3 regions of the Pedobacter sp. AW31-3R genome follow, and region 2 is predicted to be linked to each of the others. Evidence: riboswitches for the same ligand, from Rfam matches in the RefSeq annotation. Region 2 holds a riboswitch; each other region holds the start of a gene.
What was found. Region 2 has a riboswitch for S-adenosylmethionine ahead of metH (methionine synthase). Riboswitches for the same ligand answer to the same signal wherever they lie in the genome.
Positions count from the first base shown of each region.

Region 1: another riboswitch for S-adenosylmethionine. It lies ahead of ACSBL2_RS13575 (SusC/RagA family TonB-linked outer membrane protein); the one in region 2 lies ahead of metH (methionine synthase).
Region 3: another riboswitch for S-adenosylmethionine. It lies ahead of ACSBL2_RS18140 (O-acetylhomoserine aminocarboxypropyltransferase/cysteine synthase family protein); the one in region 2 lies ahead of metH (methionine synthase).

Region 1 is NZ_CP197475.1:3,298,810-3,306,132, forward strand. It holds gene ACSBL2_RS13550 (hypothetical protein) at 180-410, shown strand; tRNA gene ACSBL2_RS13555 (tRNA-Ser) at 442-531, opposite strand; gene ACSBL2_RS13560 (MASE3 domain-containing protein) at 738-2,588, opposite strand; gene ACSBL2_RS13565 (hypothetical protein) at 2,904-3,158, opposite strand; gene ACSBL2_RS13570 (RNA polymerase sigma factor) at 3,544-4,077, opposite strand; SAM riboswitch class I at 4,713-4,814, shown strand; gene ACSBL2_RS13575 (SusC/RagA family TonB-linked outer membrane protein) at 5,132-7,323, shown strand, end outside.
Region 2 is NZ_CP197475.1:5,863,705-5,871,027, forward strand. It holds gene ACSBL2_RS23930 (S41 family peptidase) at 1-833, opposite strand, end outside; gene murQ (N-acetylmuramic acid 6-phosphate etherase) at 1,075-1,890, shown strand; gene ACSBL2_RS23940 (hypothetical protein) at 1,890-2,462, shown strand; gene ACSBL2_RS23945 (Bax inhibitor-1/YccA family protein) at 2,515-3,264, shown strand; SAM riboswitch class I at 3,387-3,495, shown strand; gene metH (methionine synthase) at 3,619-7,278, shown strand.
Region 3 is NZ_CP197475.1:4,411,504-4,418,826, reverse strand. It holds gene ACSBL2_RS18145 (homoserine O-acetyltransferase family protein) at 1-494, opposite strand, end outside; gene ACSBL2_RS18140 (O-acetylhomoserine aminocarboxypropyltransferase/cysteine synthase family protein) at 537-1,847, opposite strand; SAM riboswitch class I at 2,100-2,212, opposite strand; gene ACSBL2_RS18135 (trans-sulfuration enzyme family protein) at 2,377-3,495, opposite strand; gene ACSBL2_RS18130 (hypothetical protein) at 3,559-4,053, shown strand; gene ACSBL2_RS18125 (phytoene desaturase family protein) at 4,191-5,684, shown strand; gene ACSBL2_RS18120 (phytoene/squalene synthase family protein) at 5,668-6,504, shown strand; gene ACSBL2_RS18115 (hypothetical protein) at 6,507-7,013, shown strand; gene idi (isopentenyl-diphosphate Delta-isomerase) at 7,010-7,323, shown strand, end outside.

The sequences.
Region 1 (7,323 bases), 2.6 Mb from region 2:
AATCCGACAAAACCTTTGTCTTTACCCATGACTTTAAAAAGGTCTTTGATGTTAAAAGTTCAGTTCGTGATGAAAGTGAGCAGTTGAAGGAATTATCCATACTTGATTCGCTAAAGCTGTTAACTATTGACGAAATGGAAACCGTAATTGAAAAATCCCAACTATCGTTATAGTTATTTATGCCTGGACCATCAAACGAACTCATTCAAAAATTGGGGGCATTTGTAGCCCCTTTCGAGAGAAGAAATAGCCTAAGCACAAACGGAGCAAAATTGTCTGTTAAACCTGAAGAGGAGGTACAGTTGTTGGCACATTGCCTATCCAGCCTTGGTACGCCAGATGATGCACGTTTTACCACATTAACAGAATCAAAGGATTTGCAAACTGATGTTCTAAAGGTGCTGAAATAAGAAATGCCACCCAAATGGGTGGCATCCTCAGTGGCGGAGAGTGGGGGATTCGAACCCGCGGACGCTGTTACACGTCAACAGTTTTCAAGACTGCCGCAATCGACCACTCTGCCAACTCTCCGGCGCAAAAGTACAAACTCTGTTCAATTCTGCAAACTGTTCCTGCCTCAATTGTGCTTTTAAGGCTGCTAATACGCATAACCTACAGATAACGAGCAAGAATAATTTTTGAGATTTTTAACTAAAGACGGGAAAAACATAAAAAACAACGTTATCTACACTGATTCTGGTTGAAAAACAATCAAACTGAAGAGCTAAAAAAACCTTTTAGAAATTCTTCTTATCGGCTGATGGAACCGTAAAGAAGAATGTGGTCCCAAGGCCAAAATCACTTTTCAGGTAAATCTGTCCACCATTCAGCTCCACAAATTCCTTACAAAGCACCAATCCCAAGCCGGTTCCTTTTTCTGCGGCTGTACCGGGGGTAGAGAACTTATTGTCGATCTTCAGCAAATGATTCTGATGATCACCTTCAATCCCGATCCCGGTATCTGTTACAGAAAACAAGACTTCGCTGGCTTTATTTTCGGCTTTCACGGTGACCATACTATTGGCATAGCTGAATTTAATCGCATTGGAAATCAGATTTCTCAATACCGTTGCAATCATCTGGTAATCCGCCATGATGTGAAACTCTCCCACATATTCCATAGTTACTCCTATCTTTTTAGCATCGGCCATAGGAGAGTTGAGCTCTTTTATTTCTGAAAGCAATTCCGGCACAGCGATTACCTCTGGATGAGGCTTTAGTGCTCCGGTTTGGATTCTTGACCAGTCAAGCAAGTTTTCTAAAAGCGCATATGCCTGCTTTGCAGATTCATTCATACGCTGGGCCATTTGCTGTATTTTAGTCGTGTTCAATTTATCTGCATTCCGGTAAATCAATTCACTGAAAGCAAGCAACGAGGTAAAAGGGTTCTTTAAATCATGAGCAATAATAGAGAAAAGCTTATCCTTGGTACCATTCAGCTCTTTCATTTGCCCTTCAGCAAGTTTCAATTTTGTCACATCCTGGCAAATGATGAGGTAACTGGATTCTCCAGGGATAACTGAAGATTCAGGAATTACCTGGAGTGCGTAGAAATAACTTTTGCCATCCTTCTGCAGACTGAAACTACTTTCCTTCATCGTCCCACTTTCCTGAACCTGATCAATTACGGGCAACACTGCACTATAAATGCTGCTTTTTTCTGACAATGGATCAAGTGTTGTCGTTTCAGTAAGCAACTGTTTTGCTGCACTGTTCATATATATGCAGTCAAGTTTATCATTCAATCGTAAGATTAACCCTGGCATGTTCTCTGCCAGCGTACGGTAAGTTTCTTCTTTATCTTTCAGGTTTTTAAAGATCAATTGGGTAGGACTAAGGAATCCTGTTTCTACATTGGCCTTATAAATCAGAAAAAAGGAAATGAGCTTGGCATAATGTCCAATCTCATTTGCTGTACTGTAATTAGATACATATAACGTAAAACAAAACTCACTCAGAATGGTAAAAATAAGGGAACTGAATAACAGCTGATAGATCGGGGGACTAAAATTCCGTTTGTTCTTTATTAAAAGATAGCCAGCCAGAATGAGCGTCGCTATAATTACATATTCTGCATAAATTTTGAATGGCGTTTGTCCCATACCTTCAATGTAACATACCGGGAATACATTCCAGACCAGTATGGTTAATATCACCAGGGTACTTAAGAGGAAATATAAAAGGAATACGAGATCAGGCTTCAGTTTTCTGTTTGGTTTCAGAAAATAAAAACCCGCCACAAGTGTAACGGCTTCCAGAAAACGTGTAGCTACCCAAAACTGATTTGCAAAAAATGATGGTCCCTCAATTATCCTCATTCCTTTGTAGGTGAGGGTGTGCAGCAAATCAAGCGCACCAACAAAAAGATAAGATATACCGACAAAACGCAGGTAGTTGTTGTCCTGCATCACCCGGGTATTCCAGGCGACAATAAATACAGCAAAGGCTACAACAATGGAAAACAGTTCAATAACTGTATGAAAAAGCAGGTAACTCTCCTGTATGCTGAAATAAAAGATGAGTAATAAGACGATGACAGCAAATACGGTTCTATAATTGCCTTTTATAAAATGGATCAGAAATGCCAATGTTTGAGTTTAAATTTTATCAAAAAACAAATTATTATTCTAAGGTAGAATGATCTACATACTGATGCAGTATATCACCCTTGTTCTCACACAAATATAGGTGCTACCATCCATGAATAGGAAACATTTATTATGGAATATCAGACATATTATTTTTGAAATGGCTAAAACCTGTGGGAGATGTTTGAATATGAAATTGCTCCACTTTTACTGGTATCTGATTTGCCCCTGATGTATCTACAGGCATGAGTCAGAACTGAATTTCGGGAAAGGCTTGTAATGGAAAATTTTCCGGCAGCTGGTAAGCCTGGATTATTACCTGAGCAGGTAACTGTCGATGTCCAATAACAGATCGCTGGACCGGTATACCTTTAAACGATTCTTTAACTCTACAACATGGTCTTCATATGCTTTGCATTTATAAATTACTGTTCCATTGGAAGTATTGACTATACCTATAATCTGACGACTACCACTCTGAAAGTCATTGTGCTTAAAAAGATGCTCAAATAGCTCACTTTTTAAAACATGATAGTTTTTATCTGCATCAATAAATATCATCTTATACATCAGATTCGGATTTGTGGAGGAGAAGTGTTTTTATGAAGTTTATAGTATTATTAAAAAAGATCACAGGTCTTTTACCAGAAATTCACCTTACCATTGATCCAATCTTATCCGGTTAAATTAAGGTAAATTATTGTTTTGACCCAATAATGATCATGTCGGTTTTTAAAACAGCCGGACCAGCATTTTGGTTTCAAATTTCTTTTTTAGTTTCTCCTGAATAAATTGCAGGAATAGGAGTGGATATTCAATTTACTGTATACCAAATCAGCTAATGAGTTGAACAAAGAAATGGTCTTTATTCAATTCATCAGCTGACTTTATGTGATAAGCTTTACGCTATTATTTTAAATATAATTTGATTACCTACACAGTGTTTGATCACGTTTTAATCTGCATACTGGTCTTTCCCAAAATTGTCGCTGTACATTTTTAATTTGGCTTTAAGAATTTTACGGGCAACATGGATCCTGGTTTTGACAGTGCCAATTGGTATTTGCAACTCATCGGCAATCTCATGATACTTAAAGCCCTCAAAGTATTTCGTAAACGGAATATAGTATTCAGCCGTCAGGGTACCCATCGCATTTTCAATGTCCTTTCTGACAAACTTTCCTTCTCCCTGATTACTTGATGCACTGCAGGAAAGCTGTACTGATGTCAGGTCTTCTGCAGTAGTTACCACAAGACGTTTTCTGACCATACTACGGTAATCATTGATAAATGTATTTTTCATTATCGTGAACATCCAGCCTTTTAAATTGGTTCCTTCTTTATAAAGCTGTACATAACGCAACGCCTTGATCAAGGTTTCTTGTACAAGATCATCGGCATCATCCGCATTCTGGGTAAATTTAAAGGCAAATTGGTTGAGTTGGGGGCGAAGTCCGCAGATTTGTGAATTAAATGATATGTTGTTCATAGGTAGATGTATATGTTTTTCACATTAAATTATACAACTGATATGCCAGTATGACCATTCTAATCAAAAGAAGAATAAAATGCTGAAAATTTTAAGTTTTCTATGCCAATTAAATTATTTCTTGGAGTTAAAGGCATAAAGGCCAAGATTTGGCCGGATTTTTATAAGCGCATATTTGTACTCCAATCTTGAATATTTCTAATGCTGAGTACTGTAAAATGCACAGCTCATCAAATTATTGTGGCAAATGTCAGAATAGGTTCTTTTTAAACAGTTATATTTTATGCTTAAGAATAACTGTGCCGGTAGTTTATGTATCTTATTTTATGGTTATACCAAATTATCGTATTCTCCGCTATGTGTAATAATCCTCTTGTCATGTGATTTCCTCTGGATGTTTCTCAGTGTATCCTAATGGACGACTCAAATGAAATAGTTGTCGGGAAGTATATTACAGCAGTAAATCAATGAAATATGATAAAGAGCAAAAAAGAGATTCAATTGCATTATTGATAATTTGAAGACAAATGACCTAAAAATCAACCAATTACTTTGGATTGTTGAAATATATAATTAATACTACTAAAAACATAGGAATTATAGTTTTAAATAGTATCTTTGTGCCATTAATAGAATACTTATCAAGAAAGGTGGAGGGAATGGCCCTGCGAAACCTTAGCAACCGTCCTCAGGGAAATGGTGCTAATTCCTTCCCGGTTTACCGGGGTAGTTAAGTCAGTTGAATGCTATAACATTAATGTTTATGATATGCAGGCACTTCTGATTTACAGGGGTGTTTTTTTTTAGGCTGAACCAAAAATAATTGACAAGTAGTATTTGAACTTTAATAAAAAGACCAATGAAAAAAACTTACAAATTAAATTTCGACGCGCTGGTAATCATTCCTGATCATCAAACTCTTCCCATGTGTTTGGAGACCTGTTGTTGCTGACAGCTCTATAACGAAGGGCTATCGCTGCCCAATCTGTAAAATTTACTAAAAGCTATAAAAAATCGCTCCCGTAGCGAATGGGAATACTATGCCCTGTTTTTTATGGCACTCATTAACTATTACCTAAATAAGATCATCATGTTCAACAAAATCAGGCTGACAGTAATATTGTTATTGCTGCTGCTTTCACAATTTTCACAGGCACAGCAGATCGTTGCATCAGGCGCCGTGAAATCTTCAACAGGGGAAACTTTACCTGGTGTCTCGATCCTCGTAAAAGGAACGAAACAGGTCGTAACGACCGATGCAAACGGAAAGTTTTCTATCTCATTAACGGGTAAAAGTACACTTGTACTTTCCTTTATCGGGTTTTCTTCAACGGAGATCGTAGTGGATAAGAATGCCGGAAATCTAAATATCATTCTTAAAGAAAATGAAAATGCGCTGAATGAAGTTGTGGTCACGGCACTTGGCATTTCCAGGCAAAAGAAGTCACTGGGATATGCCGTTCAGGAACTCAAAGGTGATAACCTGACAGAAGCTAAGGAAACGAATCTGGTGAATGCCCTTGCCGGAAAGATTGCTGGTGTGAGGGTAACCAATAGCCAGGGAGATATGGGATCTTCCAGGATCGTGATCCGTGGCGAAACTTCCATTTCCGGAAATAACCAGCCTCTTTTTGTGGTAGATGGAATTCCGGTGGATAACTCGCAGCTGAATTCAGCCGGTGCAAGGGATTATGCCAATACCATTTCAGATATCAATCCCAATGATATTGAGTCGATGAGTGTACTTAAAGGCCCCAATGCCGCAGCACTTTATGGTTCCAGGGCAGCAGCAGGGGTAATCCTGATCAAGACGAAATCGGGCAAATCTCAGCAAGGCCTGGGAATTAATTTCAATTCTAACGCAGTGATGGAAAGTTTGCTGACCCTTCCGGAATACCAAAATGCATTCGGACAAGGTTCTGAAGGAAAGTTCAGTTATGTAGATGGTAAAGGTGCAGGAATAAACGATGGGGTGGATGAAAGCTGGGGCCCTAAACTGGATGGCCGTTTGATCCCCCAGTTTTATTCTAATGGAGAGGCTGTTCCTTTTGTCGCGCATCCTGATAACGTGCGGGATTTCTTCCAGACAGGCTATGCATTGACAAATGGGATTTCTATTGCTGATGCCAGCGGAAAGATCGATTACCGCTTGTCTTATAATAACCTGAAACAGGTGGGTATTGTACCGAACTCTGGTCAGGGGAAGAACTCTTTTGCTTTAAACACGACCCTGAGGTTAACCCCTAAGCTGACCATTACTGCAAATGCGAATTACAGTAAGCTTTCATCCGATAATCTGCCGGGAACAGGCGGATCAAGGTCGACCAGTACCATGCTGCAGTTTGCCTGGTTCGGAAGACAGGTGGATATCAACCGTCTGAAGGATTATAAAGATGAGAATGGCAATACCTTTAACTGGAATAACAGTTATTATAGTAATCCTTATTGGGTAGCCTATGAAAATACCGTATCTCAAAACAGGAACAGGCTGATTGGTAGTGTGGGATTAAATTATAAGATTATTGAAGGACTGAATTTTAACTTCCGCTCGGGAACAGATTATTACAATGACCGCCGTAAAATCAGGATCGCCTACGGGACTAATGGTACGCCATTCGGTTCGTATACAGAAAGTGCATTTACCGTAAATGAAAACAATACCGATGCGACTTTAAATTATACCAAACAATTCAATTCGGATTTCAGCTTTGAAGCCCTGATTGGTAGCAATATCCGTTCGCGGTATATTGAGCAGAATGACCAGAGCGCCCCAAGACTGGCCATCGCCGGTTTGTATACTTTAAATAATTCCAGAGACCCGCTTACTTCATCCAATATTTACAGCGACCTGAAATCGTATAGTGGATACGCATCAGGACAAGTTGGTTTCAGAAACTACCTGTTCGTGAATGTTACTGCCCGTAACGACTGGTCTTCAACTTTACCCGCGAAAAACAGGTCATATTTTTATCCTTCCTTTAATGGAAGTCTGGTGCTGACTGAAGCTTTTGATATCAAGAGTAATTTCCTTGATTATGCAAAAATCCGTGGCGGCTGGTCGAAGGTGGGTAAAGATGCAGATCCGTACCGTTTGCAAAATACCTATGTGTTCGGTGCGCCATTTGGTACCAACCCACAGCTTACCCCTTCAGCAACTGATTTGAATCCTGATCTTAAGCCGGAAACCACTACGTCTTCTGAGATTGGTGCAGAGGCTGTATTATTAGATAAAAGATTACGCCTTGA
Region 2 (7,323 bases):
GGTTCATGCTTGCCCTGTGTATAAACAATCAGCTTGTTCTCCGGCAGCAATTGGTTCGCCAGTCCGGTTGCGGCAGTCAGGTACCCACCACCATTATCACGAAGGTCAAGGATCAGCTTTTTCATTCCCTGTACCTTGAGTGTCCTTACCGAAGAGATGAAATCTTTATCCGTATTTGCACCAAATTCACTGATCCTGATATAACCGGCATCGGGACTGATCATATAAGCGGCATCAATACTGCTCACATTCACACGTCCACGTTTAATATTCATTAATACCGGCAAAGTATTCCCGGAATGCAGCACCAGTAATTGTACAGACGTTCCCTTACGTCCCTTAATCCTTCCGATCATCTTTTCGCGCGGCAGGTGTTTTCCACTGACAAACAGGCTGTCAATCCTCAGGATTTTATCTCCAAGTTTTAATCCCGCAGCAAAGGCTGGACCGTCTTTAATGACATTGGTCACGAGTAAGGTATCTTTCAGCACATAATATTCTATGCCTATCCCATCAAAACTTCCGTCAAGTAATTCCATTTGTTCGTCAGCTGTAGCTGGCGGCAGGTAAACGCTATGCGGGTCGAGCTGGTGCAAAAGGCTATCAATCTCCCCACGGCTCAGGGTGTCTGCATTAATTTCATCCACATAATTCCTGTTGATGAGGTTAATGATCTGATCCACCTTTTCAGCATTGTTGTCAGCAAACTGTACATTACGCTCAAAAGTGAAGCCCTGATCCTTTAAAAACTTGTAACCCAAGAACATCCCGCCAATTAAAGTGACAGAATACGTAAGGGCTATCAAAAGATTTTGACGGGTAGTTGGTTTCATGGATGAGCTGTTTTGCAAAGCTATAAAATTACAGTGTCATTATTAATTAACCGTTCGTATTTATATTTTGTTTTTTTTCAATCCAACTCATTTTCACTGATAATCAACGGAGTTCCCTTTTTCATCTGTAGTTTTGTATTCAGATTTCATGATTAAAAAGAAATTGACGATTTTTACAAAGCTATACCTGGGAGGAAGCTCAGCTTTTTTCACAATTGAAGGATAAACTCAAAATAAAACTATGATACGCGTAACCGAACAGGACTCAACATACCATGACATTGACCAGATGAGTGTAATGGATATCCTCAGAAGCATCAATAATGAGGATAAAACGGTTCCACTCGCTGTAGAACAATGTCTCCCACAAATTGAAAAGCTGGCGACTGCAGTTGCGGAAAGAATGAAAAATGGGGGACGTCTTTTTTATATTGGTGCAGGCACCAGTGGCCGTCTGGGCGTGGTTGATGCCTCTGAGTGCCCACCTACTTTTGGTGTGCCTTTCGATGAGGTTGTCGGCATTATTGCCGGAGGTGACAAAGCCATCAGGAAAGCGGTAGAAAATGCAGAAGATGACGATCAGCAGGCCTGGGCCGACCTGAGCGAATTTAATATCAATGAAAAAGACTGTCTGGTGGGGCTTGCCGCATCAGGCACAACTCCCTATGTGATCGGTGGATTACAAAAAGCCGCTGCGCAGCAGGTACTCACGGGGTGTATTGTCTGCAATGCAGGTAGTCCGGTAGCTGCAGCCAGTGAATTCCCGGTGGAAGTGGTTGTGGGACCAGAATTCCTGACAGGCTCCACCCGGATGAAATCCGGAACAGCCCAAAAGCTTGTCCTCAACATGCTCAGCACCACGGTAATGATTCGGTTGGGCCGCGTGAAAGGCAATAAAATGGTAGATATGCAGTTAACCAACCATAAACTGGTGGACAGGGGAACGCAAATGGTGATGAATGAATTAAATATTGCTTACCAGGAGGCCGAAGCCTTACTGATCCGTTATGGAAGTGTAAGAAAAGCAGTACTGGCCGGCACTAAAACAAAAGAATAATGCACGAAATAGAACCCTATTACCGTTGGCGCGACGACTATATTGCCGCCGAAGATCCGCGATCTCCGTTTTTCAATACGGAATATTCAGAGTTTTACTTCGATAAGCAGCTGTATAATTTCTTAATCCATCCCCAGTGGGACGATTTCGGCTCTTCCACCCTTTACATCAAAGTCCTTTATGTAGATTATGACCACAGCTATGCAATCATAGAATTCATAGGGGAATGGAATGATGCCATTTCAAATGATATTATGCTATTGAAACGTGAAATCCTGGAACTCATGATAGATGAAGGCATCAATAAGTTTATTCTTATTGGAGAAAATATCCTGAACTACCATTCCTCGGAAGAAGACAGCTATTATGAAGAGTGGTTCCAGGATGTGGAAGACGGCTGGATTTCAGGAATCAACTTTAACCCGCATGTGATTGAGGAATTCAGGAGCAGCAACATTGATTACTATATCAATTTTGGTGGTGAACTTGACGATTTGGCATGGAGGACACTTAAACCCTTACAGTTTTTCAGGAAAGTTGAAGAAATTCTGACAAAAAGACTAGGGGCATAACTTTTGCTTAGATCAATAGAACTTGTATATTTAAATATAATTTTAAAAAGAAATGGATAACAATAATTATAACTGGTCAGAAAAGTCCGTATTTGTAGAAAATCAGACAGGCGCAGTAGCGAAAAAATTCTTTGCTAACGTGTTTTTATGGATGTTTATCGCTTTAGGTATTTCAACTGTAGCTTCGGTTTACATGGCAAATACCCCCGAAATGTTAAGTTACCTGATTAAGGCTGATGGTAAAGGATTATCAATATTGGGTTACGTAGCGATGTTCGCTCCGCTGGGATTGGTTTTACTCATGAGTGCCGGATTAAGTAAAATGTCTTATAGTGCACTGATTGGGGTTTTCATCCTATACTCCTTGCTTACCGGTGTGAGCTTAAGCTTTATCCTGCTGATTTATACCACAGGATCAGTTATCGGCTGTTTTGCCGCTGCTGCTGGTATCTTCGGCCTGATGGCAGTCCTTGGTTATACCACAGATACTGACCTGAGTAAATTCGGCCCTATCCTGATGGTAGGTGTAGTAGGTTTAATCATTGCGAGTGTGGTGAATATGTTCCTTCAAAGTTCAACCTTCGATTATATCATGAGCTTCGTAGGTGTGGCAATCTTTACTGCCTTAACCGCTTATGATGTGCAGAAACTAAAAAGAATTGGTGCAGGCATCGAAGAAAACGGCGATAGCATCGCAGCTGATGACAGCAAGAAATTAGCGATCATGGGTGCTTTATCCCTGTACCTTGACTTCCTGAACATCTTCCTGTTCTTATTGAGAATATTTGGCGGAAGAAAATAGTCACACGACAATTTACAGTATATGATACCGAAAGCCACGCAGTTTTGCGTGGCTTTCGCAATTTTATGGGGTTTAACCCGCTAATACTTGGAATTGATTTTTCTTTATTGCATTTTTGTATTCGCTTATAAAGAAAGACGGAGGGATTAGACCCAACGATGTCTTAGCAACCTGTGCTTACAAGGTGCTACATTCTACTCGAACATCATGTATGTTCCTGAAAGATAAGTTAGAGTCGGTCCATCACGGAATTCTCATAAGCCTATATTAGTACCTTTTTACTTCGCATCATCTATTGTCATTCAAAACAAATGGACATGCGCCTGTACAAAAGCCTACGCATTAACTGATATAATGAGCATTAGAGAAGAGTTAGAAAAGCGAATATTAATTATTGATGGTGCTATGGGTACCATGATACAACGCTATGTCCTTACAGAAGAAGACTTCAGGGGCGAGCGTTTTAAAAACCACCCATGTGATGTGAAAGGGAACAATGACCTGCTGAACATCACCCGCCCTGATATTATCAAAGCTATACACCTTGAATACCTGAAAGCCGGTACTGATATTATTGAAACCAATACCTTCAGTACGCAACGCATTTCCCTGGCCGATTACCAGATGGAAGAGCTGGACTATGAGATGAGCTATGAAGGAGCAAGAGTTGCCAAAGAAGCGGTAACAGAATTTATGGCAGCCAACCCTGGCCGTAAATGTTATGTAGCCGGTGCTATAGGTCCTACAAACAGGACACTCTCTCTGTCTCCTGATGTCAATGATCCGGGATACCGGGCACTAACCTTTGATGAGCTTCATGATGCCTATTACGAACAGGTTAAAGGTTTAATAGATGGCGGTGCAGACCTGCTCCTGATTGAAACCATTTTCGATACACTGAATGCCAAGGTAGCGATTTTTGCCATCAAAAAATATGAGGAAGTGATTGGCCGTAAAATAGAGATCATGATCTCCGGAACCATTACCGATGCTTCCGGAAGAACACTTTCAGGACAAACGGTAGAGGCATTCCTGAATTCTGTTGTCCATGCAAAACCTTTAAGTATCGGTTTTAACTGTGCTTTAGGTGCCAAAGATATGAGGCCGCATATTGAAGAACTTTCCGCAAAGGCGGGATGTTTTGTCTCTGCCTACCCGAATGCCGGTCTGCCGAATGAATTTGGTGCCTATGATGAAATGCCCAATGAAACCGCTACACTGGTAGATGATTTTATTCAGCATGGATTTGTAAATATTGTAGGTGGTTGTTGTGGCACCACACCAGAGCATATCGCTGCCATCGCTGCCAAAGCTAAACATATAAACCCACGAAAAATACCTGTCCTGGAACGTTACATGCGTTTAAGCGGACTGGAGCCGGTAACCATCACTCCGGAAAGCATGTTTGTCAATATTGGGGAAAGGACCAATATTACCGGATCCCCGAAATTCTCCAAATTAATCCTGAGTGGTGACTATGAAGCGGCCCTTGCCGTTGCGCGCCAGCAGGTGGAAGGCGGAGCCCAGGTGATCGATGTGAATATGGATGAAGGAATGCTCGATTCCGAGGCGGCAATGACGAAATTCTTAAACCTCATTGCCTCAGAACCGGATATTTCTAAACTGCCGATCATGGTCGACTCCTCTAAATGGAGCGTTATTGAACACGGCCTGAAATGTCTGCAGGGAAAAGGTATCGTCAACTCTATTTCGCTGAAAGAGGGAGAAGAAAAATTCAGGGACAGTGCCCGCAAAATCATGAATTATGGTGCCGCAGTGGTGGTCATGGCTTTTGATGAAAACGGACAGGCAGATAACTTTGAACGCAGAAAAGAGATCTGTAAGCGCTCTTATGATATTCTGGTAGATGAAATTGGCTTCCCTGCGGAAGATATCATCTTTGACCCGAATATCTTAACCGTTGCAACCGGTCTCGAAGAGCACAATAATTATGCGGTTGATTTCATCAATGCCACGAGATGGATCCGTGAGAACCTCCCCTATGCGAAAGTTAGCGGCGGGGTTTCCAATATTTCCTTCTCTTTTAGAGGGAACAATACCGTTCGTGAAGCCATGCACTCTGCATTTCTGTTCCATGCCATTAAAGCGGGCCTGGGAATGGGTATCGTGAATGCCGGAATGCTGGAAGTGTATGAGGCTATTCCGAAAGAGCTGCTGGAACGCGTAGAAGATGTATTGTTAAACCGCAGGGAAGATGCTACCGAACGTCTGGTAGACTTCGCTGAAACCGTAAAATCTAAAGGCAAAGAACTCGTAAAAGACGAGGAATGGAGAAAAGAATCCGTGGAATCGCGTTTATCCCATTCCCTAGTTAAGGGAATTATAGAATACCTGGATGACGATGTGGAAGAAGCAAGACAGAAATATCCACGCCCTATTCATGTGATCGAAGGCCCTTTAATGGATGGGATGAATATTGTAGGCGACCTTTTTGGTGCCGGAAAAATGTTCCTGCCACAGGTGGTGAAGTCTGCACGTGTCATGAAAAAAGCCGTAGCGTATCTCCTCCCCTTTATTGAGCAGGAAAAGCTGGATAATCCGGATGGTGACCAGAGTTCTTCCGCTGGAAAAATATTGCTGGCCACTGTAAAAGGAGATGTGCACGATATCGGAAAAAATATTGTCGGGGTCGTACTGGCCTGTAATAACTTTGAGATTTTTGATCTTGGGGTCATGGTGCCTGCACAGGAAATCATTAAAAAAGCCAAAGAAATTAATGCCGATATCATCGGATTGAGTGGCCTGATTACCCCTTCATTAGATGAAATGGTTCATTTTGCCAAAGAAATGGAACGTGAAGGATTTACGGTGCCACTGCTGATTGGCGGAGCAACAACTTCCCGAATTCACGCTGCAGTAAAGATAGCCCCGAATTACTCTGGTGCAGCAATCCACGTACTTGATGCCTCAAGAAGTGTTACGGTGTGCAGTACACTGATGAACCCAGATGCACGTGTGGCTTATATGGATACCATCAGGGAGGAATATGACAAGGCACGCGAAGCCCATTTAAATAAACGGTCAGACAAGCGTTTCAAAACCATTGAAGAAGCCAGGAAAGATAAATTTCAGATCGACCCTGCACTCGTGGCTCCTGCCCCTGCTTTCACCGGAACAAAAACCTTTGAAGATTACCCGCTGACGGAACTCGTTCCCTACATCGACTGGACACCATTTTTTCATACCTGGGAATTGAGGGGCAGTTATCCGAAAATATTCAATGATAAATCAGTAGGTGATGAGGCCCAAAAGCTTTTCGATGATGCACAGGTATTGCTAAAAAGAATTGTGGATGGAAAGTTATTGACGGCAAAAGCTGTCATTGGATTCTGGCCGGCAAATGCTGTCGGTGATGATATCCTGCTGGAAGCTGAAGGCCAGGCGATCACCATACATACCCTCAGACAACAGGCGGAAAAAGTCGCAGGACAACCGTATTATGCATTATCGGATTTTGTTGCCCCAAAAGAATCGGGAGTACAGGATTACTTCGGGGGGTTCGCCTTAACCACAGGTATCGGCTGCGATGAGCTGGTCGCTGAATTTGAAGCCAATCATGACGATTACAACAGCATCATGGCAAAAGCTCTGGCAGACCGCCTGGCGGAAGCCTTTGCTGAGCGTATGCATGAGCTGGTACGTAAAGAATACTGGGGGTATGCGCAGGATGAGCAGCTCAGCAATGAAGACCTGATCAAAGAAGAATATGCAGGTATACGGCCTGCCCCAGGATATCCGGCCTGTCCGGATCATACCGAAAAGGAAACCCTTTTTGAGTTGCTGGGTGCGGAAAAGAAAATCGGACTGCGTCTGACAGAAAGTTTTGCCATGTACCCTACCGCAGCAGTCAGCGGATTCTATTTTGCACACCCGCAGTCCAGGTATTTCGGCCTTGGTAAAATCACCAAAGACCAGGTAGAAGACTATGCCCTGCGTAAAGAAATGTCACTCGAAGATACCGAAAGATGGCTTAGCCCTAATTTAGCCTATTAACCTATACCATGAAACCGCCATTAGCATACCACCTACCCATACAAT
Region 3 (7,323 bases), 1.5 Mb from region 2:
TGGACTGCATTGGTCGCCACGAGAATCAGGTTCTCCATTTTTTTAGGTTCGGCAATGGCCCATTCTACTGCTTGTTGTCCCCCTAGGGAACCACCGATCAGTACTTTGATCTTCTCTATCCCCAGATGCGAGGCCAGCAGCTGATGGACGCCAACGAAGTCCCTTATGGTGAATTCAGGAAAAGAAAGGTAATAAGGAAGACCTGTTACCGGATCCGTACTCAACGGATTTGTGGTTCCGTAATGAGAGCCAAGTACATTTGCACAGATGATAAAATGGTCTTCAGGATTAAATAATGACTTTGCACCAAATAAGCCTTCCCACCAGTCCAGTACATCTGCATTCGCCGTAAGTGCATGGCAAGCCCAGATGACATTGTCTTTTTTGGCATTCAGTTTTCCATAGGTATGGTAGGCAACCTGCAACCCACGTAGTTTTTTTCCGTTCTCCAGTTTAAAAATCTTCGTGTGTTGGTATGTGTGTGTAGATGACATTGTTGTTGTATGCTTATGCTGTGGTCTGCTTAATTGTATATTTTATAGGGATGCCTGAATTTTTCCAAAGGCCTGTTCTAAATCCGCAATGATATCATCAATATGTTCTATACCTACAGAAATACGTAACAATTGTGGGGTGACACCCGCGGCAAGTTGTTCTTCTTCATTCAGCTGCTGGTGCGTGGTGGCAGAAGGCTGAATAATTAGGGTTTTTGCATCACCAACATTGGCCAGGTGACTGATCAGTTCCAATGCATCAACAAATTGAATAGCGGCTTCTTTTCCTCCGTTAAGTTCAAAGGACAATACGGCACCAAACCCATTTTTCAGGTATTTTTTTGCATTGATATGGTAGGGGCTGCTTTCCAGTCCCGGATAATATACTTTGGCCACGGCCTCGTGGTTTTGCAGCCATGTGGCCAGTGTCAGGGCATTGTCCACATGGCGCTGCACCCTTAAGGATAAGGTTTCCAAACCCTGTAGCAGCAGGAAGGAATTGAAAGGCGCCAGTGCAGGCCCGAAATCACGCAAACCTTCTACCCTTGCACGGATAATGAACTGAATATTTCCAAAATCGCTGTTTAATCCGAATACATCATTGAATACCAGTCCATGGTAACCTTCTGAAGGTGTAGTAAACTGTTTAAATTTACCATTTCCCCAATTATAGGTTCCTCCGTCAACAATCACTCCGCCAATACTGGTACCATGTCCGCCAATCCATTTGGTAGCAGATTGTACCACCACATGTGCACCATGTTCCAGTGGTTTAAACAAGTATCCGGCAGCACCGAAAGTATTGTCTACGATTAAAGGAAGGTCGTGTTTTTGCGCAATCAATGCGATTTGCTCAAAATCAGGAATACTGAAAGAAGGGTTTCCTATAGTTTCCAGGTAAAGTGCCTTGGTGTTTTCGTCGATTTTTGATTCGATTTCCTGAAAATTGTCAGGATTGGCAAATCTAACTTCGATACCCAGACGTTTAAAGGCAACTTTAAACTGGTTGTAACTGCCTCCATATAAATGAGAAGAGGAAACGAAATTGTCCCCTGCTTCAAGGATATTGTTTAATGCAATAAACTGGGCTGCCTGTCCCGATGCCACGGCGAGTCCTGCAATTCCGCCTTCCAGTGCTGCCACACGTTTTTCAAAAACGTCTGTGGTAGGGTTCATGATTCGGGTATAGATATTTCCAAACTCTTTAAGGGCGAATAAATTTGCGCCGTGTTCAGAGTTTTTAAAGCCGTAAGAAGTCGTTTGGTAGATAGGTACGGCTCTGGATCCTGTTGTAGGGTCTATTTCCTGGCCGGCATGAAGTTGAAGGGTTTCGAATTTATAGTTAGCTGACATGATTTCTGTGTTAAATTTAAATTTGTTTGTGGGCTAGGGGAGTCCCGGCAGATATCCGCTGGATATGGCGTAAGGACATAGCGTACCTCTTCATAGAGGCCTTCCTGTTGAATTAAAGAGACAAGGGAAGATTTCTAAACTAGTCTATGCAACAGCACATATGCATCATTACACAGTGTTGCAGGGTATTGAAATTTAAATAAGGATGTCCGCTGTATGGCGATTGAATGCGTTTTCTTTTCATTTTGCTTTAATTTATCTTTCCAGAAAGCAATAGGCTAACTGGTCAGGAATTGGCACCTTCTCCTTTCGGGAGGGTTGCCAGTGGGTCAGGGAGCCTGTCTCTCGCCACTTCTTTATAAATCAAACCTTTTTTTGGAGGGTTGACTTGAATAGCTTTCGCTATGATGTTACAAATGTAGATTTATTATGTTAATCTTCAAAATTTTATTCTGAAAAATAGATAAATATTTGAAGATTAACATCATAATTGTTTTTACCGGTTGGTGCAGAGCAGCGGAATCAGTCTTTATTCGCCTAAAGCGTGCTCAAAATCGGCTATAATATCGTCGATATGCTCAAGTCCTACAGATATCCGAATTAAATTCTGTGGCGTTTTGGTGCCAGGGCCTTCCACGGAAGCGCGGTGTTCAATAAGGCTTTCCACCCCACCCAGACTGGTGGCCTGAGCAAACAGTTTTACCTTGTTCACTACTTTCTTTGCATTTTCAGCATCTCCCTTGATCAGTACAGATAACATGCCGCCAAATCCGCTCATTTGTTTCTTGGCAATTTCATGCTGCGGATGTGAAGGTAAGCCCGGATAATAAACGGCTTCAATTTTTGGATGCTTTTCAAGATAAGAAGCGAAAGCCATTCCGTTTTCATTGTGTCCCCTCATCCGGTAAGCCAAAGTTTTGATACTTCTCAACAGCAGAAAGCAGTCGAATGGAGAGGGAACAGCTCCGCCAACCTGTTGAATATTCCTGATTTTTTCCCAGAATTCATTCTGTGCGGCAGTAACCAGTACCCCGCCAAGAACATCACTGTGTCCGCCAATATATTTGGTGGAGGAATGCATCACAATATCTGCCCCATGTAAAATCGGACTTTGAAAACTTGGGGAAGCAAAAGTACTGTCACAGGCCAGGATGAGCTGATGTTGATGTGCAATTTCCGCCAGTGCCGCAATATCAGTAATCTTTAACAGGGGGTTGGATGGTGTTTCGACCCAGATCAGTACGGTATTGCTCTTTATATAGCTTTCCACTGATCCGGAATCTGTAAGGTCTATAAAATCTATACTGAGTGTGTCCTTAAAAATAGAAAGCAGCTGCTTTTTAAATCCCCAATACATATCATCAGGAGCAATGATGTGGCTGCCCGGAGCCAGGGCCTGAAAAATGGCCATGCCTGCGGTATTGCCGGAAGAAAATGCACAGGCATCGGCTCCTTTATCCAGTTCCGTGAGTACTTTTTCCAATGCAGAGCGATTGGGATTGCTGACACGGCTGTACATATGTCCGCCAGGATAACCGCCATTTTCATCCCTGAAGAAGGTTGTAGATAAACTTATTGGCTGGGTGACATCGCCTGTGGCACTGTGTGTTAAATTTCCAGCGTGTATAGCAATTGTTTCTGTATGCATAGAATTTAAGTTTTTTATTTTTTTGGCAGGATTTATGTAAGTTGATTCGAAAAATACAAGTATATGAAAAGAATATTAGTTATAGCTGCCATTTTATGTAGTTCATTAATGGTGTTACAAAGCTGCTCTTCTACCAAAAGCAGTTCTGGATCAACAAGTTTAAGAAGGGGTGCGGTTACAGGGAACTGGGTTTTAAATGATATTACCTTTGAAGGTTTACCGGCATCCAGTGTAAAATCTCTTTTTGACGAAGCTTCCTACAAATGTTTCATTGGAAGTACATGGAATTTAACCAACAGTGGCAACGGAACATACATGTTGCCTGGAACAGCGGAATGCCCTGCAAGAACGCAGAATATCTTCTGGTCTGTAAGTACTGCTGATGAAACCTTCCAGTTTAAGAAATTATATGAAGGTGACAAAGCTAAAAATGTAAGTGAAGGGTACAGGATTATTCTTTCTGCAGCAACCGGCGATAACCTGGTATTGAAGTCACCTGTAGAATATGGCAGCTCGCCTGCATATATCGTTTTGAACTTTTCTAAAGCAGCAAAATAGAAAAATACACACAGATTTTATAAGGCCAGCTGATCAGCTGGCTTTTTTTATGCCAATTCTGGTATAAAATGACTATTTTAATGACCTTCATCATATTTTGTCCGATGAATTTATTTATGGTGGAAAGATTCTGATTTATGGCAAAAATTTCAATTATTGGTAGTGGTTTTTCTGGACTGGCAGCGTCATGTTTTATGGCGAAGGCAGGGCATGAGGTAAATGTGCTGGAAAAGAATGAAAGTATTGGGGGCCGGGCAAGGATGTATAAAGCCAATGGTTTTACTTTTGACATGGGGCCCAGTTGGTACTGGATGCCGGATATTTTTGAAAATTTTTTCTCGCAGTTCGGAAAATCTGCGGGCGATTATTATGAACTAAAAAAGCTTGATCCCGGGTTTCAGATTATTTTCGCTGAAGGGGAGGTGATGGAAATACCCGCAAGTGTGGATGAACTGATGGAAGTCTTCGAAAATATCGAGGCGGGCAGTGCAGACAAATTGCGTAAATTCCTCAGTGAAGCTGAGTTTAAGTACCAGGTAGGTATGAAAGACCTGGTCTATAAGCCTGCCTTTTCCTGGATGGAATATGCGAATATGAATGTCATTAAAGGCATGCTCAATGCCAATATTTTCAGTTCGGTCAGCAGTTATGTGCGCAGCTATTTCAAAGATGAACGTCTTGTTGCGCTGATGGAGTTCCCCGTGTTGTTTCTGGGAGCCATGGCGAATAAGATTCCTGCACTTTATACGATGATGAACTATTCGGCTATTGTACAGGGCACATGGTATCCGGTGGGGGGCATGTACCAGATCGTGAATGGAATGAAAGACCTGGCTTCTTCACTCGGGGTTGAATTTCAGACTGGGATACAGGTCAGCCATATTGAAGTAAGCAAGGGCCTGGTTTCCGGATTGCAGACCAGTGCCGGGCAGCAATATACGGATGGTTTGATTGCTTCGGCTGATTATCACCATGTAGAACAGCAACTGCTGGAAGAAAAATACAGGAACTACAGTTCCTCCTATTGGGATAAAAAAACATTTGCACCCTCCTGCCTCATTTACTATGTAGGCGTAAGTAAAAAACTGGGTAAACTGCTTCACCATAACCTCTTTTTTGATGCTGATTTCAAGCAGCATGCTGAAGCGATCTACACTGAGCCGCGCTGGCCTGACCGTCCGCTTTTTTACACCTGCTGCCCTTCAAAAACAGATGATACTGTCGCACCAGAGGGAATGGAAAATCTATTTATCCTTGTTCCTGTAGCGACAGGGTTGAGCGATACGCCCGAAATGCGGGAACATTATTTCGATGGGATCATCAGGCGTATGGAGACCTATTGCGGAGAAACTTTCAAAGAACAGATTACCTATAAGCGGACGTACTGCATCAACGATTTTGTCAATGATTACAATGGCTGTAAGGGAAATGCCTATGGCCTTGCCAATACCCTTAGTCAAACGGCAGTGCTGAAACCTTCCCTGAGAAATAAAAAAATAAAGAATATGTTTTATACAGGTCAGCTGACTGTCCCTGGTCCCGGTGTTCCGCCAGCGCTGATCTCCGGTCAGGTAGCAGCCGCTGAATTAAATAAGTTTTTACAAAAATTACCGCATGAAACACCTGTTTGATCATATCTCTATTGCCTCCAGTATCCTGGTGACCAAAACGTACAGCACTAGTTTTTCACTGGGCATACGTTGCCTGCACAAAAAATTTCACCACGCCATATACAGTATCTATGGCTTTGTGCGGCTGGCGGATGAGATTGTAGATTCCTTTCATGGTTTTGATAAAATGGAACTGCTGGAGGAGTTTAAAAAGGCGACTTATAAGTCTGTTTCCCAGGGGATAAGTCTTAATCCTATTTTAAATAGCTTCCAGCGCGTTGTGAATACGTATGCCATCGACAATGAACTCATCGATTGTTTTCTGGCCAGTATGGAAATGGACCTGCAGGAGACTTCCCATTCTGAAGGATCATATGATGCCTATATCTTGGGTTCGGCGGAGGTAGTGGGTCTGATGTGCCTGCGGGTGTTTACGGAGAATGATACCGCCCTGTATGAGCGGTTGAAGCCCGGAGCCATGAAGCTTGGATCCGCTTTCCAGAAGGTTAACTTTCTGCGTGACATGAAAAATGACTATGAAGTGCTGGGCAGGGTCTATTTTCCAAAAGTAAACTTCGGTGTGTTTTCAGAGAAAGAAAAAAGAGAAATAGAAAAGGATATAGAGCAGGATTTTACGGCGGCTCTGGCAGGCATAAAACAATTGCCACGGTCTTCCCGGTTTGGTGTCTATGTGGCCTATATCTATTATAAAAGCCTGTTTAATAAAATTAAGTCGGTATCTTCGGACAATATAAGGTCTGAGCGCATCCGTATACCGAATGTAAAAAAACTCGGATTACTTGCAGGTTCTTATGTGAAGCACAGTTTCAGAATGATATGATAATGGCACTCCTCTTTTTAATGGTATTTGGTATTCCTGGTCCTACTCCTGATCTTTCCTCCTGCAGGAAATTACTGGACCATGCTGTAGAAGATAAAAAAACAGCACTTAAATTCTATGAGCAATTGAAAACAGCAAAGAAAGAGGGTGATCCCGTATTGCTGGGCTTCCGTGCCATGTCTGAATTTTTAATGTGTAAACACCTGATCAATCCCTTCAGCAGGTTAGCTCATTTCCATAAGGGAAAGGAGCTACTGGAAACTGCTATTCAGGAAAATAATACGCACCCTGAACTGTTATTTTTCAGGTTGAGCACACAAAGTAACCTGCCCGCTGTTTTAAAATACAATGGGAACATTGAAGCTGATAAGAAGGCGCTAATTGCGTTTTTAGTAAATTATAACGGGAAGGTGCAACCTGACCCGGTATTGTATCAAAGAATTAAAACATACCTGCTGTTGAATAAGTACTGTAGTTCAGCGGAAAAGGCCAGAATAAAAGCGTTATGATGGAAGAACACGTCATTCTTGTGAATGAACAAGACCAGGAAACAGGAACCATGGAAAAACTGAAGGCACATCAGCTGGGGGCATTACATCGTGCCATTTCCGTTTTCCTCTTTAATGACAAGGGAGAAGTCCTGCTGCAGCAACGCGCAGCAGAAAAATACCATTCTCCATTAAAATGGACAAATACCTGTTGTACACATCCCAGGCCTGGGGAGGATTTAAATGTCGCAGCGGTAAGGAGGTTGGTAGAGGAAATGGGAATAAGGGCTGAACTGACCTGGCAGTATAGTTTTATTTATAAAGCCGAACT